DNA from 4 places in the Methylobacterium sp. AC315 genome. Region 4 is predicted to be linked to each of the others. Evidence: riboswitches for the same ligand, from Rfam matches in the RefSeq annotation. Region 4 holds a riboswitch; each other region holds the start of a gene.

The links. A riboswitch is a leader RNA that binds a small molecule or an ion and turns the genes downstream of it on or off. The one in region 4 is predicted to bind cobalamin.
Region 1: another riboswitch for cobalamin. It lies ahead of AC0IY0_RS25135 (TonB-dependent receptor); the one in region 4 lies ahead of AC0IY0_RS06250 (CbtB domain-containing protein).
Region 2: another riboswitch for cobalamin. It lies ahead of AC0IY0_RS16020 (TonB-dependent siderophore receptor); the one in region 4 lies ahead of AC0IY0_RS06250 (CbtB domain-containing protein).
Region 3: another riboswitch for cobalamin. It lies ahead of AC0IY0_RS00585 (TonB-dependent receptor); the one in region 4 lies ahead of AC0IY0_RS06250 (CbtB domain-containing protein).

What each region holds. Positions count from the first base shown of each region.
Region 1 is NZ_CEEDEA010000025.1:9,750-13,755, forward strand. It holds gene AC0IY0_RS25130 (cell wall hydrolase) at 182-772, opposite strand; cobalamin riboswitch at 1,190-1,387, shown strand; gene AC0IY0_RS25135 (TonB-dependent receptor) at 1,628-3,652, shown strand; gene AC0IY0_RS25140 (DMT family transporter) at 3,700-4,006, opposite strand, start outside.
Region 2 is NZ_CEEDEA010000008.1:194,816-198,821, reverse strand. It holds gene AC0IY0_RS16025 (acetyltransferase domain-containing protein) at 1-22, opposite strand, end outside; gene AC0IY0_RS16020 (TonB-dependent siderophore receptor) at 22-2,256, opposite strand; cobalamin riboswitch at 2,364-2,572, opposite strand; gene AC0IY0_RS16015 (hypothetical protein) at 3,452-3,769, shown strand.
Region 3 is NZ_CEEDEA010000001.1:119,960-123,965, reverse strand. It holds gene AC0IY0_RS00585 (TonB-dependent receptor) at 1-1,693, opposite strand, end outside; cobalamin riboswitch at 1,986-2,181, opposite strand; gene AC0IY0_RS00580 (HigA family addiction module antitoxin) at 2,581-2,940, shown strand; gene AC0IY0_RS00575 (HigA family addiction module antitoxin) at 3,484-3,978, shown strand.
Region 4 is NZ_CEEDEA010000003.1:215,181-219,186, reverse strand. It holds gene AC0IY0_RS06260 (coagulation factor 5 8 type domain-containing protein) at 1-920, opposite strand, end outside; gene AC0IY0_RS06255 (DUF4424 domain-containing protein) at 1,044-2,066, opposite strand; cobalamin riboswitch at 2,296-2,490, shown strand; gene AC0IY0_RS06250 (CbtB domain-containing protein) at 2,525-2,707, shown strand; gene AC0IY0_RS06245 (CbtA family protein) at 2,724-3,473, shown strand; gene AC0IY0_RS06240 (DUF1636 family protein) at 3,481-3,879, shown strand; gene cobW (cobalamin biosynthesis protein CobW) at 3,876-4,006, shown strand, end outside.

The DNA of each region.
Region 1 (4,006 bases), on a different contig from region 4:
CGATGTATGGCTTGCGGCGGCTTCCGCCGGCCCGCGTGGTCGCGGGCGGCCACGCTCGCAGCGGGATGGACACGCGCTGCGAGCGGGTGGTGCCGGGGCGCAGGCTTGCGGCAAGGGGAGGGACCCGCGCCGGAAGCGCGATCCGGATCCGGCAAGGCCGTTCGGATCGTTGTGCGCAGCGCTAACGCGTCGGCGCAGCCGGGCCGGCCGCGTAGCTCGACACCGTCGGGGACAGGGCGGCGGGCGCCGGCGTTTCCGCCTTGGCGGCGCGGGAGTTGCGCTTCTCGTAGAAGGCATTGCCGCCGGCTACGGCCACGTAGTGCATGTTCGTGTACGGGAAGTGGTGGCCGGCCGTGTGGAAATACATCGCCTTCCCGACCTTCGGGTGACGCTCGCCCGCCAGCACCGCGTCGGCGGCATCCGCCACCTTTTGGAGGTCGCGGTCCTGCATCGGCTTGGTCAGGACGCCGGGGGCGAACTGCCCGGGCTGCCCGACCACCGCACAGATGCCGCCCGGGAAGATCGCGGCCTCCATCCGGTTCATGACCACGGTGCCGACGGCCAGCAGACCGGATTCGTCGCTGCGGTTCGATTCGAAATACATGGCCCGGCCGAGGCAGTCGCGCTCGGCGTCGGTGACCACCATCGACGGCTTGCGGCCGGGGATCGATCCTGTGGTCAGGGGTGACGCGGTGTTGCACGCACCGAGGCCGCCGGCGAGCGCCAGCGCGACCAGCCCCGAAACGGTCTTGATCCTCTCGCTACCCTGCATGCATCAGCGCTCCGTCCTCCGGCCTCGGGGCAGGGCGATCGCCCTGCCCGGCGTCGCCACTCTCGATCGTTGTACGCGCCAAGCTTGTGTGCACGTTCGCGGCGAGGATGTGGCGGGCCGGCATGCGTGGATCGCCCCGAACGCCGGTCGGCCCGCGCTGGCGGACCACGGACAGCCCTGGAACGCGGCCCCTCGCGGGACGGACCGGAGCCGCAGCGGGAGCCGCAGGTCCGGGCGGAAAAGCTTCGCGATACCATTAGCGTAGCATCGCCCGGAGCCGTCCGGGATCGGAGGGACGAGTCCCCCGGTCGGCGGCCTCGTTCGGCTGGAACGAGAGCCGGCCGAGGGCCCGGTGTCATCCGATAGACACACACGCCGCCAACCGGTGCCGGGACGTTGACGGGACCCAAGCCTTGGCTCGAAGGTGGCTGGGACGGTTCCCTTCGGGGATCAAAAGGGAACGCGGTGAGGGGTCTTCCCCGAATCCGCGGCTGCCCCCGCAACTGTAAGCGGTGAGCCTTCTCGTCACCACGTCACTGGGCCGCCTCGCCCGGGAAGACGACGAGAGGGCGGCGACCCATGAGCCAGGAGACCTGCCGTCAGTCGTGGTCACACGCGAAACGCGCTGGGCGGGGTGTCCTGGCGGGTGCCGGGACGCCCGCGCGAGCGCGGTCGGCGCGGCCTCGTTCGCGGTGACGTGCCACTGCCGTCGCCCGAGGTCCCGTGTCCCGTCCTGTGCCGCGCTTGACGCCCTCGAAACTGGCCGTGCTGACGGCCCTGGCGCTGCTGCCCCCGGCGGCCTCCGCCCGGGACGGATCCCGGCCGAGCCAGGACACCGAGGCGACGCTCGACGAGATCTCGGTCACCGCAGAGCCTTCCGGGGCCCCGCGGGGCGGTGCCGCCGCGAGTGCGGGCTATGTCAGCGGCGTGACCGGCATCGGCGGCCCGCTCCTGCCCGTGGCTTCCGCCAGCGCGGGGGTGATCACGGGCGCCCAGCTCAACAGCCGGCCGGTGACGCGTCCCGGCGAGGTGCTGGAGGCGGTGCCGGGCCTGATCGTCACCCAGCATAGCGGGGAGGGGAAGGCCAACCAGTTCTTCCTGCGCGGCTTCAACCTCGACCACGGTACCGACATCGCCCTGTTCCTGGACGGCATGCCGCTCAACATGCGCACCCACGCCCACGGGCAGGGCTATGCCGACATCAACTTCCTGATCCCCGAACTCGTCGGCGCGGTGGAGTTCCACAAGGGGCCGTACTTCGTACGCGACGGCGATTTCGCCTCCGCCGGCTCGGTGCGGATCGACTATCTCGACACCGTCCAGAAAAACCTCGCGCTCACCGCCATCGGCAGCTTCGGCTACAAGCGCGCGCTCACCATCGCCTCGACCCCGATCGGGGACGGCAACCTCCTGGTCGCGGCCGACGCACAGGTCTACGACGGTCCGTGGGTGGTCCCGGACGCCCTGCGCAAGATCAGCACCGTCGCCCGCTACAGCCAGGGCACGGCGCTCGACGGCTTCTCGGTCACGGGCATGGCCTATGCCAGCCGCTGGACCGCCACCAACCAGATCCCCGAGCGGGCCGTCGCTCAGGGGCTGATCGGCCGATACGGCACGATCAACCCCACGGATGGCGGGGATACGAGCCGCCTCTCGCTGTCCGGCCGCTTCAGCAGCACCGACGACACAGGCGTGACCCGGGCCTCGGCCTACGTGATCCGCTCGCAGCTCAACCTGTTCAACGACTTCACTTATGTCCTCAACGACCCCGTCGCGGGCGACCAGTTCCACCAGCTCGACCAGCGCATCATCGGCGGCGGCGAGGCGCTGCACATCTTCCAGGGCGCGTTGTTCGGGCGTCCGATGGAGAACGAGGTCGGCGTGCAGACCCGGACCGACAGCATCCGGGTCGGGCTGTTCAACACGACGAACCGGCAATACCGCTCGGGCGTGCTCGACGATCGGGTGCTGGAGACGAGCGGGGCCTTCTATTTCGACAACCGGGTGCGCTGGACCGACTGGCTGCGCACCAGCCTCGGCTTCCGCGCCGACGGCTATGATGCCCGCGTCGCCTCGGACACGCCGGCCAATTCGGGCCGGGCCCGCGACGGCATCGTCAATCCTAAGCTCGGCCTGACCCTCGGACCGTGGTTCGACACCGAGTTCTACGTGAATTACGGCGGCGGCTTCCACTCGAACGACGTGCGCGGGGTGACTGCCACGGTCGATCCGGCAAGCCCCCTGTTCAACATCGGCCGCGCGCCGTTCCTGGTGCCCTCGACCGGCTACGAGGTCGGGCTGCGCAACCGCTCGATCGCCGGGCTGGAGACCAGCCTCGCCTTGTTCCGGCTCGACTTCGCGTCCGAAAACCTGTTCCAGGGCGACACCGGCACCACGGAGCCGAGCCGCCCGACCCGGCGCTTCGGCGTCGAGTGGACGAACCGCTACGCGCTGACGCCGTTCCTGTCGCTGGAGGGCGATCTGACGATCACCAACGCCCGGTTCTCCGATTCCGACCCAGTCGGCACCCGGGTGCCGGAGGCGCCTACCACCATCGCGTCGGCCGGCATCACCTTCGGCGCGCCGCTCGGCTGGTTCGGCTCCCTGCGGTTCCGGTATTTCGGGCCGCGCCCGCTGATCGAGGACAATTCCATCCGCTCGCGCCCGACCGCCCTGTTCAACGGCCGGGTCGGCTACGCCTTCGAGAACGGGGTCAGCGTCTCCCTCGACGTGCTGAACCTGACCAACAGCAAGTCCGACCAGATCACCTACGCCTACGTCTCGCGCCTGCCCGGGGAGCCCGCCGAGGGCCTGACCGACCGCGTGTTCCACCCGGCCGAGCCCACGGCCGTGCGCCTCACCATCGCAGGCCGGTTCTGAGCGCGGCCGATTCTGAGCGCGACCCCGGGGCCCGGAGGGGATCCGGCTCAGTGCTGGCCCTGCCCGGACGCCAGGATGGCCACGCCCACCGCGATGATCGCGATCCCCACTAGCATGGTCGGGCTGATCGCCTCGCCGTACAGCCACGCGCCGCCGAGTGCGGCGCCGATCATGCCGACCCCGGACCAGATCGCGTAGACCACCCCGATCGGCAGCATGTCCATGCTGCTCGACATCAGCCATAGGGCGGTGCCGTAGCCGACCGCCACGATCAGAGTGGGGCCCGGCTTGGTCAGGCCGTCGGCGGCCTTCAGCGCCAGGGTGGCGGTGACCTCCGCGCCGATCGCGAGCCCG
Region 2 (4,006 bases), on a different contig from region 4:
GCTCCTCGGCCCTGCGGGCCATCAGAACCGAACCGTGAACGAGCCGGTGAAGCGCCGCGGCGAGCCCGGATACACGCGGAACACGTTGAGCGAGCTCTCGTAGTACTGCGTGTCGAAGATGTTCTCGACGTTGAGGGCCAAGCGGACGTTGTCGAAGCGGTAATAGGCCAGGGCGTCCACCGCGATATAGGCCGGCAGGACGAAGCCCGAGCCCGCGGCATCCCCTGCCCGCTCGCCGACGCCGCGCACGCCGCCGCCGACGCCGAGGCCCTTCCAGTCGCCGCCCTGCGGTTCGTAGACCGCGAGCAGGCTGCCCGAGTGGCGCGGCACGTTGATCAGCGGCGCGCCCACCGGCAGCACGTTGTCCTTCGTCACCACCGCGTCGGCGAAGACGTATCCGGCCAGCACCTTCAGTTCGGGGGTCAACTGACCTTGCGCGGTCACCTCGAACCCCTGGCTGCGCACGGCGCCCGCCGCGATCGAGAAGCCGCTGTTGTTGGGATCGGGGGTGAGCACGTTCTCGCGCTCGACCCGGAAGGCGGCCGCCGTCAGCAGGAGGTTGCCGTCGAACAGCTCGGACTTCACGCCGACTTCGTAACCGAGGCCGGTCTCGGGTGCGAGCGGCGTGCCGCGCGTCACCGCCGCGGCGTCGGGGCCGATATTCGGGCGGAAGCTCGTGCCGACATTGGTGTAGAGCGCGAATTCCGGGATCGGGCGGTAGACGAGGCCGGCCCGCGGCGAGGCCGCCACGCGCGATTGATCGACCTGGCTGCGCGGGGCCCGCTCCCGGAAGGACTGCTCGAAGATGTCCACCCGCATCCCCACGAGCGCCCGCCATTCCGGGGTAAGGACGATCTCGTCCTGCGCGTACAGGCCGGTGTTGGTGACCCGCTCCAGGTTGTTGCGCGGGATGGTGATCGGCGGCAGCGCCTGCCCGTAGACGGGCGCGTAGATGTCGAGCGCGAAGGGGCTCGTGCGGAAATTCGAGCGGAAGTACTGCGTCCGGCTGTCGGTGCTCTCGCGGTCCAGCCCAAGCAGCACCGTGTGGCCGATCCCGGCCGTGTCGAAGCGCCCGAGCAGTTCGGCCTGCCCGATCGCCACGTCCCAGCGGTAGTCGCGCACGTTGCGGTCGCGCGCCACGGTGCGGTTGTCGGCGGCGAGCGAACGGACCTCGGCCGACTCGCCCGCCAAGTCGCCCGTGTTGAGGTAGGTCGCGAGCCGCATCTGCCAGGCGTCGTCGAAGCGATGATCGACGCGCACCTGCAGGGTGTTGTTGGTCTGATAGGTGCTCTGGCCCGGCTCCCCCAGGAAGCGTGAGATCGGCAGGAAGCCGAGCTGCTTGTTGATCGCGATCACCCCGCGGTCGAACACGATGCGGTTCTTGACGAACTCGGTCTCGACCGTGACGCGGGTATCCGGCGTCACCTGCCAGCTGATCACCGGCGCCACGAGCAGCCGGTCGCTGTTGACGAAGTCCCGGAAGCTGCCGGCGCCCTGGGCCGCGAGGTTGAACCGGTACAGGACCGTGCCATCCTCGTTGAGCGCGCCGCCGGCATCGACCGTCCCGCGCGTCAGCCCGAACGAATCGATCTGGGTGCCCATCTCGACGAAGCGCTGGGCGGTGGGCTGCTTGGTGATGAGGTTCACCAGCCCGCCCGGATCGCTGCGCCCGACCAGTCCGGCGCCGGGGCCCTTCAGCACCTCGATCCGCTCGATGTTCTGGGCATCGGGCGGCGGGGGCGTGCCGCGATTGAGCGGGAAACCGTTCTTGTAGATCTCCGAGGTCGTCACCCCGCGGATGGCGTAGCTGAACAGGCTCAGGCCGCCGAAATTGTTCTGCTGCGCGACGCCGGGGAGGTAGTTGAACACGCGATCGACGCGGGTGGCGGCGAGGTCGCTGATCACCTCCCGGGGGGCGACGGTGACCACCTGCGGCACGTCGATCTGCCGGGTCGGGGTCCGGGTCGCGCTGACGGCCCGGGTCGCACCGTAGCCCGGCGTCGGCCCGATCAGGCCGATGCTGTCCGACGCGGCCGTCGTACCGGGGGCTGGGCTGCCGCCGACATGCTCGACCGAGACCTCCTCCAGGGCGATGCTCTCCTGCGCCCGCGTCTCGCCGGCCGGCGAGCCCGCCGTCAGGATCGCCGCGAGGGCGACACGCGGGCTCTGGCGGCGGAAGGGAGACCGGGAACGGCTCCGCGGGCCCCGGGCTTTCGCGGAGGGATGGGTCGTGGTCGGCTTCGGGCGGACTGGCACCGGCACACTCATGGTTGTCGAGCCGGAGGCTTCAGCGTGAGCGCGTGCGGGCGACGGGCCCACGGGGCCGCGCCGTCCCTGCGTTCCGCCGGGGCACCCCGCCCGAGGGTCGTCGTCACGCCGAGGCAGGTCTCCTGGCTCGCGGGTCACGATCCCGGCCTGGTCTTCCCGATGCGACGCATCAGTGACCACGGGCGGCAGGGACTCACCGCTTACAGTTGCGGGGGCAGCTTCGGCCTTGCCCGTACGAGCGCACCGAATTCCCATCTTCGCCCGCGGACCGAAGCCCGCGGGAACCTTGGCCGCCCGATACTCGCCACCGCGCCCCCGGGGGTCAATGCCTCAACGACAGAATGCAATAACGTTACACACGCTGTGGTTTAAGGGACACATCGGCCTCCCGGTTCGCCAGCTCACGGTTTCGGCTCTGGCGGATGAGCGCGCCCGGGCAGCAGCGGGGCGCCGCCTTCCGGGGCCGGATCCGGGATCTCTTCCACGTGGCTGCGGAAGCCAGCGCCGGACGTCGGCCTGTCGGCGCGCGGTGGCGGCGAGACGGCCAGCAGGCAGCCCGGCCGAGACCGCGATGGTCTGCCAGGGACCGGACGGCGCGGCCATCCGGGCGTGTTCACCGTGCGGAGCCACCCGCAGGCGGAGCGCCAGGCCCGGGTTGGCCGCAGCCTCGTCCAGGAACCCGGACCTGTCCGGATCGAGTGGGTGTTGGCCCCAGACCGGGATGGACGCGCCGCCTCCACGCTCTTCCGATCCCGCTCGGCCGGAAACCGTAACGCAGCGATTCGACACGGCGTTCGATCCGTCCGGATACGGTCTTGCGTCCACCTGGGGCGGCCCCCGATCTGTTTCGAGACGCGGCCCGGATTGCACCCGCGGTGCCAGGGAGCGACGCGCCTCGGCGCGAGGCCGGGCGAACTCCGGGCCGCCGCCGGGCTCATCCGTATCGGGCGCGCGGCGTGGGCCGGGCGCGTCGAGACCCGCATCAGATCGGCGGGCTGCGAGCCCCCCGCGCGGGCTTCGCGGTGCGTGCCGGCCTCCGGTGGGCCCTCGGGGCGCGGCACCTGCGGCTTGGCTTCGACACCGGGTCGCGGCGTCGCGAACCTGAACGGCCGCAGGGGGTTTGCTTTCCGAAGAGCGCGGTCGGCACCGACGCGGTACGCCGCGCGGCGTGGAGAACATGATGATGGACAGCACCCTGGCTTCGGTAACGGTCCCTTCCCTGAAGGCCGCTCGATCGGCGCGAGACCGCCTGGCCCGTGCCGGGTTTGCCCGCAACAGCATCGACATCGAGCGGCATGGCGACGGGTTTGAGGTCTCGATCAACACGCGCGAAGAGAACAAGGCACGGGCCGAGCGTATCTTGACCGGATCGCCGCTGGGCAACGACCTCCGGCAGGCCGGGGAACAGGCGGCCGACTTCGTGCACGGCAACCGCTCTTTCGCCCTGGGCCTCGCCGCATTGGCCGGTTTCGCGATCTTCAGCCTGACGAAGCGCCGGTGACCCTCGTACCCGCCGTCAATCGGCTCGCGCGCCGGTTCCGTGCCGGCGCACCGTCACGACGCGTGCCCTCCCGACGAGGGTGCGGGTGCGGGATGGCTACCGGATCTCACCCCTCCGCGCTGAGAAGCCGTGGAGGGGGCGTGGAGGGGGCAGCGGGGTAAGCCCGCGTCTGCTCTAAGCCCGCCATCCGGCCTGCGAAGTCCGCGCCCGTCAGCGTGAAGCCGATCCCGCCGGGCG
Region 3 (4,006 bases), on a different contig from region 4:
GCTGACCCGGCACGGTCGAGATCAGGTTGTCCTTGACGATCCGGTATCCGGCAACCGTCCATTCCAGTGCGCCGTCGAATGCGAGGCCCTTGGCGCCGATTTCGACCTGCGTGCCGGTGGCGAGCTGGAACCCTGAGAGCGACTGCGTCAGGGTGATGAGGCTGTTCACCGGGTCGGTCGCGAAGCTGTACTGGGCGTAGAGCGCGTTGTCCGGCGTCGGGTTGTAGACCAGCCCGAACCGGTAGCCGAGCGCCTGATAGGTTTTCTCGAACTGTGATCCGCTCTGCAAATCCTCGCGACGGAGCGTCGGCACGTCCAGGCGCACGCCGGTGAGGAACGAGAGCTTGTCCGACAGGATCACCCGGTCCTCGGCGAAGACCGAGGCCTGGCTGGTCTGTGTCGCGTAGGCCGGCTGCGCCCGCCCGTTCTGCGGGAAGTATCCTGGATCGTAGCCTATCAGCGGCACGCTGGTGGTCTGGTCGAAGGTGAAATTGTTCGTGTGGCGGAAGTCGATGTGGTTCACGTCGAACCCGACCGCGAACGCGTTCGGCAGGCCGAACAGGTTGCCCTTGACGCTCGCGTCCAGGCGATTCCCGACCTGTTCCTGGCTGTGGTAGATCTCGGTGTAGCTGCCCCGGTCGACCAGCCCGGTGCCGCGGTTGTAGGTGTATTGCTCGGTATCGAGCCAATGCCGCCGGCTGGTGAGCCGATAGGCCGTATTGCGCACGATGATGTCGTCCGAGGGCGTCCACTCGGTCTTGAACTGGGTCCAGTTATCCGACCAGGTAATCTTCGCGTCGCGGACGTTGTAGTTGTTGAACCGGATCAGGTCCGGGATCCTACCCTCGACCAGGGGCGTGCCCCAGTAGCGCGCCGGCTCCTGGTAGCCGAGGTCGTGGCTCACCGTGACGGCGAGGTCCGGGCTCGGCTGGAACAGCAGGGCGGCCGAGACGGCGAGGTTGCGGAAATCGCCCTCCGGCCGGATCCAGCCATCCGCGCGGTTGCCGCTGACGTTGAGGCGGTACGCGAAGGTGTCGCCGAATTCCTCGCGCCCGAGCGCCCCGCCCGAATCCAGCGCCAGCCGCGCGACGCCGTCGGTGCCGATCACCGCGCGCGCGGTGTTGATCGGCACGAAGACCGGCTTCTTCGGCACCACGTTGATCACGCCGCCGATGGCGCCGTCGCCGTAGAGCACCGAGGACGGGCCGCGCAGCACCTCGATACGCTCGACGTTCCAGGTGTCGAACGGGAACGTGACCGTGTTGGCCCCGACATAGAAGCGTGTGCCGTCGTAGAGCTGCTGGATCGAGTTCGGGCCCGCGAAACCGCGCGACGTGAAGGCGCCGTTGCCGTTGCCCGGCGCCGCGATCGTGGTGATGCCGGTGGCGTCCTGGGTCACAGCTTCGGCGATCGTGTCCTGGCCGCGCAGCCGTGCGGTCTCGCCCGACACGATATCGACGCTCGCCGGCGTCTCCAGCGGCGTCAGCCCGAGCCGGCTCGCGGTCCGGTCGGGCGTGCGCAGGTTCAGCCCGGTCGGCGCAGCGCGGGTCAGGCTGACGCCGCCCTCCCCCTCGACGGAGAGCTGATCGAGGGTCACGGTTTCCTGGGCTGCGGCCGGGCTTGCCAGGAGCGTGAGCATGGCACCGCAGAGCGGTCTACGCCGGCTGCGACGAGGAAGTTTGGATCGCGACATGGTGAGGATAGGTCCGAGCGCGGCGGCCGCCGGTTCAGATGCCCTAATAGCAATGTAATAACATTACAATTGCGGATGCGTGTCTGATCCGGTCCGGTCCACGCGCGGCGGCCCGGGTGAAGGATCAGGCCGCGTGCAAACGCGGCCGGGATCGGCACGACAAGGGAAAGCATCGGGAACCGGGACGCGGGCGCGCTTGCTGTGGCACGTCACCGCGAACGAGGCCTCGCCGACCGCGCTCGCGCACGGCCGTCTCGACACCCGCCAGGACACCCCGCCTGACGCGTTTCGCGTGTGACCACGGCTGACGGCAGGTCTCCTGGCTCGCGGGTCGCCGCCCTCGCACCGTCTTCCCGGGCTTGAGACCCAGTGACGTGGTGGTGAAGGACTCGCCGCTCACAGTTGCGGGGACAGCCGCGGTTTCAGGGCAGGCCCCTCACCGCGTTCCCTTTTGATCCCCGAGGGGAACCGTCGCCGACTAGCGTGGCTGTATGCCGGTGGAACGTCAAGCGTGTGGATATCCGGCCCCCTGCGTGGGCGGCCTGCGATCAGGCGCACGATCGCCTCGCGCGATGCTTAACGGATCACGGGCCTCCGACTGCATGGCGCAAAATTTTGTATTTCCACTGTAATAGTATTTTTTAAAATGACTTGCTGCTTAACGAATTTGAACTTATTTTTCCAGATATCAGCGTTGTTATTTTGAAAATAAGCAAATTAAAATCTACTTATTTTACTTTTAGACAACTCAGGAACTTTTTTTGAGCTGTCGCGTAAGATTTGCGAGCCGAAATCAGAGGTGTTTTAAGACGGCGCATCGGCTAAAATAGTGGTTTCCGCTCTGTCGCTTATTCGCCAAATTTGCAAAACCTGGTAGGAGAATCATTATGAATTCACCTTATGTATTAGAGAATCCCTGTCATCCTGGCGGGTTTGTTAGCCGCAATATCCTTGAGCCGCGTAACCTAACCGTCATGGCTGCGGCCAGCCTGCTCAACGTGACGCGCCAAACGCTGTCCGACTTCTTGAACGAGAAGATCGCTCTTACGGCCGAACTGGCTCTGCGGGTCGAGAAGGTGTTCGGGGCCCGCATGGAGATGCTGATGGAGATGCAGACCCACTACGATATCTCGCGCGCGCGGAAACTCGAACAGAAGGTCGAGAGGGAACTCGCGGGCCGGACCGGCGTCCAGACCCCGACCGAAAGGCCTCAGGTAATCGTCAAGCGCGTTCACGCGTTTGGGTGAGCTCAATTCGTGGCGACCGGTTGTCCGGGATGCCGGGCCGTTACCGGATCTCCCCTGCGCGACGCGGGGTGAACGCGCATTGGTCGGGCCTCCACGCCTTGTCGTCGCTTCTTGGCCGGGACGCACCGCTTTGCGACGCATGATGGACGGCTCCGGAAAACACCTCGGCACGTTTCCGCGCGAGACTGGGTGACGATCGCAGGGGGACCAGTCCCCATGCCTTGGTATCGTTCGTCGTCACGGGCCAAGGCGATCGGCATTCTCCATATCGGACGGTACCGCGCACGCGACCCTGATCGTGTTTCATCGGAGACATTTGCTCAGGCTGTATCGCGATCAAAATTATCATGCATATTTTTGAAGTTTTGCAGATTAATACAGTCGAATTATTGATTTATTCGAAATAAATTTGTAAATCTGGATGAGATTGACATGCTGCAATCCGATTGATATCGACGATTTGATCGGATCTGCAAGACAATAAAATATATAACCGGCAAAATAAAGTAAGACTGTGGGTGGCTGAGGTAGTCGGCGATTCTGATGTTGCTGATGGAGCGCTGCTTGCGCCCATGTGCCCGTGAGGTCTGCCGCAGTTCCGATCAGTCGATCAAAACGCTCATCCGAAAACGATTGTGTCAATCGACGAAGGAGTCCCAGGTGAACGCTGTCCATCAACCGGCAAATCCGTGTCATCCCGGTCTGTTTGTTCGCCGCAAGGTCTTCGAGCCGCGCAACCTGACCATCATGGAGGCTGCCGGTCTTCTGGGCGTCACGCGTCACGCGCTCACCGACTTTCTCACCGAGAAGACCCCTTTGACTGCCGACCTGGCTTTCCAGATCGAGCAGGCGTTCGGGTACAGCATGGAAATGATGATGGAGATGCAGAAGCAGTTCGACATCGCCGCCGTGCGCAGGCGCGAGCGGAATGTTCGAAACGAGTCAATGTCCAAGGCCTGGTCCCAGGTCGCCGCGACACGGCTCCAGGTTGCGCAGACACGGGCTCATACGTCCGAACGGAAGCACGCCTTCGCGTAACGTTCGCACCTATCGGATCTCGGCTCGA
Region 4 (4,006 bases):
AACGCGAAGGGCGGCTGGGGATAATGCGGGTCGACCCAGGTGCTGAAGATGTCGCCCGAGCGGATGTGGATCAGGAGCTGGTCGTCGGGCTTGGGCGGGACCGTCGCCGGCAGGCCGTTGAACAGGGGGCGGATCATCCCCTGGATGATCGCCCGTGAATCCGGCGGCGCGTCGAGGCTCACCTGCCGCTGGAACTGCGTCGGATCGAAGAACAGGCCGGACAGGAAGTACCCGTCGGTCGGCAGCGGCTCGTCCGGAGGCAGGAAGGTGATGCCGTCACAAGTCAGCCGCTCGGTCAGGAAGATGACTTTGCTGCGGTCGAACTTCGGAACCGCCACGTATTTCAGGTTCAGCGCCTTCGCGACCGACAGGGCGATGATGTACTGGATCAAGCAGTTGCCGAATGCGCCGTTCTGGAACACCGCCACGCCCACGAGGGCGCCGCTCGTGCGACCCGGACTGCTCTCCAGGGTATAGGCGGTGAAGGCGTTGGCGCCGGGCTTCTCGTTCAGGAGCGTCACGTCGAGGCCCAGCATGGCCCGCAGGGCGATCAGGTCGAACGCCGCCTCCTCGCACATGACCCGGACCGTGACGTTCGGCAACGAGGCCGGCATCGCGACGCGGACGGAACGCGTCCAGGCGCGCTCGTCGGCCTCAATGACGACCGTGCCGGCCTCCGACTCGACCGGACGGGACGTGATGCCCGGTGCGGACCAGGTCACGCCGTCCTGCGAGAACAGGATGGCGCCCTCCGCGACCGAACCACCCTCCCCGCACGGGATCCCGACAACGGACCGGACCGGGAAGCGGCCGCCGAGGTCGAGGTCCAGCCAGGTCCTATCCGCCTCGACGACCCGCTGCGGGGCGCGGCCGGCCGCGAGATCGACGAGGGCGGATGTCGGGGCGTCTTCCGGGGCCATCGTGTCTCCGAGGCGGGCTGGACCAAACGCGCCGAGGTCGGGGCCGGAGGGCGCGCCCGGCGGTGCCCGTATCGAACCCGACGCGTCAAGCCCATGGGCGCACCGCGAGGGCGCCCGACTAGTTCATTCGCCCGTCTTGGTCTTGAGCAGCAGGATCTCGATATCGCGCTGCGGGACGAAGTCCCTCATCACCGTCTCGAAGGTCGTCGGGCCGGTCTTCTTCACGTTGGCCCCGCAGAACGAGACCAGGGTCGTAGGATCCCCCTTGTCCACGACCAGCTTGAACTGGCCGATCGGGCCAGCCCAGTTGCCGCCGGAGCTGATCACGTGGGAGAGGGACCGTTCGTAGGCCTGGAACGCCCGGCTGCCGTCGGCGCTCGACCGCCGGTACAGGGCCTGGGCCGCCCGCTCGAAGGTCGGGTCCGTGCAATATCGGGTCGCGTAGTGCGCCTTCTGCGCCGGGTCGAGGTTCGGCCCGCCGTAGGACAGGCTCGCGAGACCGCCGAGGCTCGGGACGTAGCTCTGGCGCACCGCGATCTCGCGCCCGGCGGGAAAGACCTGCCGGCGCCAGAATTTCGACTTCAATGTCCAGAGCGGGGCATCCGCGATCGTCCCGTCCTTGTGCTCCTGCCGCTCCAGGATGCCGGCCGCGATCAGGTCGCGCCGCTGGCGCTCGCCGAGGCGGCGCAGGGCCGCTTCCGTCGCCGTGGTGGTTGGCACGAGCGGGATCCCCAGCGCCTTGAGCCGAGCGGTGATCTCCACGGGCGGTGTATCGCTCCGCATCAGGAACGCCCGCTGCTCGACCTGCGATTCGACGGGCTCGCCATCGACCGCGGACTGGAACTTCAGGAAGTTGTCGTGCGCCGGATCGGGGAGCGAAACCAGCATCTCGGAGTCACCGGTGATGTCGGGCATCGGGAACGCGATCGTGGTCTCGATGTCGGAATCGGTCAGGTTGCGGAACCGATAGTCGATCTGCACGGCCTGCTCGGAGAGGTACATATCCTCGGCCGCGAGGGCGATCGTGCCGGCCTTTTCCAGGACGAGCCCCCCGGCGATGAGCGCGGCGGTGCTGTCGTCGGACCGGACCGGAAGGGACGTGGCCGCCAGGACGACGAGGGCCAGCGACAAGGTACGCATCGACATCAACGCTCAAGGGTTCGAGAATCGGACAGGGGCCGGAATCGTCCACGCCGGCCGTTACACGGCGCCGGTGCCGCGGGCCAAGCGCCGACGGCGGTCGCGACGCGTCGAAGTCCGTCCCCCCAATGCGTTTCGACACTCACGGCCACCGCCCGACCCGCATATCCGTGCCGTACCCCAGGAGTCCGAAACGATTCCGCCGGGCCTCCGTTGTGCGAGAGCTGTCATGCGTCTACAACGATGGCGTGACGGTGCCCCGGAGACGGGGTGAAAAGGGAATGCGGTGAGGGGTACGAACCTCGAAACCGCGGCTGCCCCCGCAACTGTGAGCGGCGAGCGTCTGCCAGTAGGCCACCGGAGCGATCCGGGAAGGCGGCAGGCGCGCCGAGCCGCGAGCCAGGAGACCTGCCGTCACGATGAGATCCCGCAATGCCGCCGGTGGGGCGGCTGGAGACATGTTGATGACCACCTCGACCCTCGCCCCCATCGCCACCGGCATCCGCGCCGGAGAGCGTCCGGTTGCCGTCGCGCTCGCGGCCTTCCTGGGCCTCGGCCTCCTGTTCATGGCGGGCTTCTCGCCGGCGATCGCGCTGCACAACGCCGCGCACGATTTCCGGCATACCCAGAACTTCCCCTGCCACTGACGCCCCTGGCGCAGGGATGATCATCCGGCTTCTGTCGGCGGCCCTGGCCGCCGGCTTCCTCGCGGCCGTCGTCGTGACCGGCCTCGAGTTGACGCTGACGTCGCCGCTGATCGTGGCGGCCGAGCGCTATGAGACCAAGCAGACGCACCAGGCCGAGCGCAGGCTCCCGATCATGTCGGCTCAGGTCGTGCTGGCTCATGCGGGGCACGATCATGGCACACCGGACGCCGCACCCGAGTGGCAGCCCGGCGAGGGGTTGCCCCGGATGGCCTTCACCGCTCTGGCGACGCTCGTGGGCGGGGTCGGCTACGCCCTCCTGCTCGGTGCGGTGATCTTGGCCTGCGGCCGTGAGCCGACGCGGCAGGTCGGTGTCGCGTTCGCGATCGCGGGCTTCGCCAGCGTCGCTCTGGCCCCGGGCCTGGGATTGCCGCCGGAATTGCCGGGCAGCGAGGCGGCACCGCTCGCCGCCCGTCAGGCCTGGTGGGTGATGACCGCCGCCGCCACCGGGATGGGCCTGTACCTGATCACGGTCCGGCGCTCGCTGATCGCGATCCTGGGCGGCCTCGTGCTGATCGTGGCGCCGCACGTCGCCGGTGCGCCGCAGGCTGCGGAGGTGTCCTCGGAGCTTCCCGCGGCACTTGCGGCGCAGTTCGCGGCGCGCTCGCTGGCGATCAGCTTCGTCTTCTGGATGCTGATCGGCCTCGGCTTCGGCTGGGCCTGGCAGGCTTTCGGCCGTGGAAACGCAAGCGGGACGGTGCATGCCTGAGGCCGTCATGCCTGAGACCGTCCTTTACGTTTGTACGACCTGCCGCCGCCCGGGCGACGATCCGGACGGGCCCCGGGCCGGCGCGCGCCTGCTCGAGGCCCTGCGCGCGCGCAACACGTCCGGGCAGCTGCGGATCGAGGGGGTCGAGTGCCTGTCGGTGTGCAAGCGGCCCTGTTCCGTGGCGGTCGCGTCCGAGACCCGCTGGACCTACGTCTACGGCGATATGGACCCGTCCGAGTCGGCGGCGACCATCCTGGACGGGCTGGCCGCCTACGCGGCGACGCCGGACGGCATCGTGCCCTGGCGGGAGCGCCCTGCCGCATTCAAGACCGGCGTGATCGCCCGCATCCCGCCCTTTCCCGATCCCCGCCCGCTTCCGGCCGGCACCTTGGAGGCTGCGGAATGACCATCGTGACCAAGATCCCCTGCACCATCGTCACCGGCTTCCTGGGGGCCGGCAAGACGACGCTGGTCCGCCACGTCATCGAGAACGCCAAGGGCCGCCGCCTGGCGATCCTGGTCAACGAGTTCGG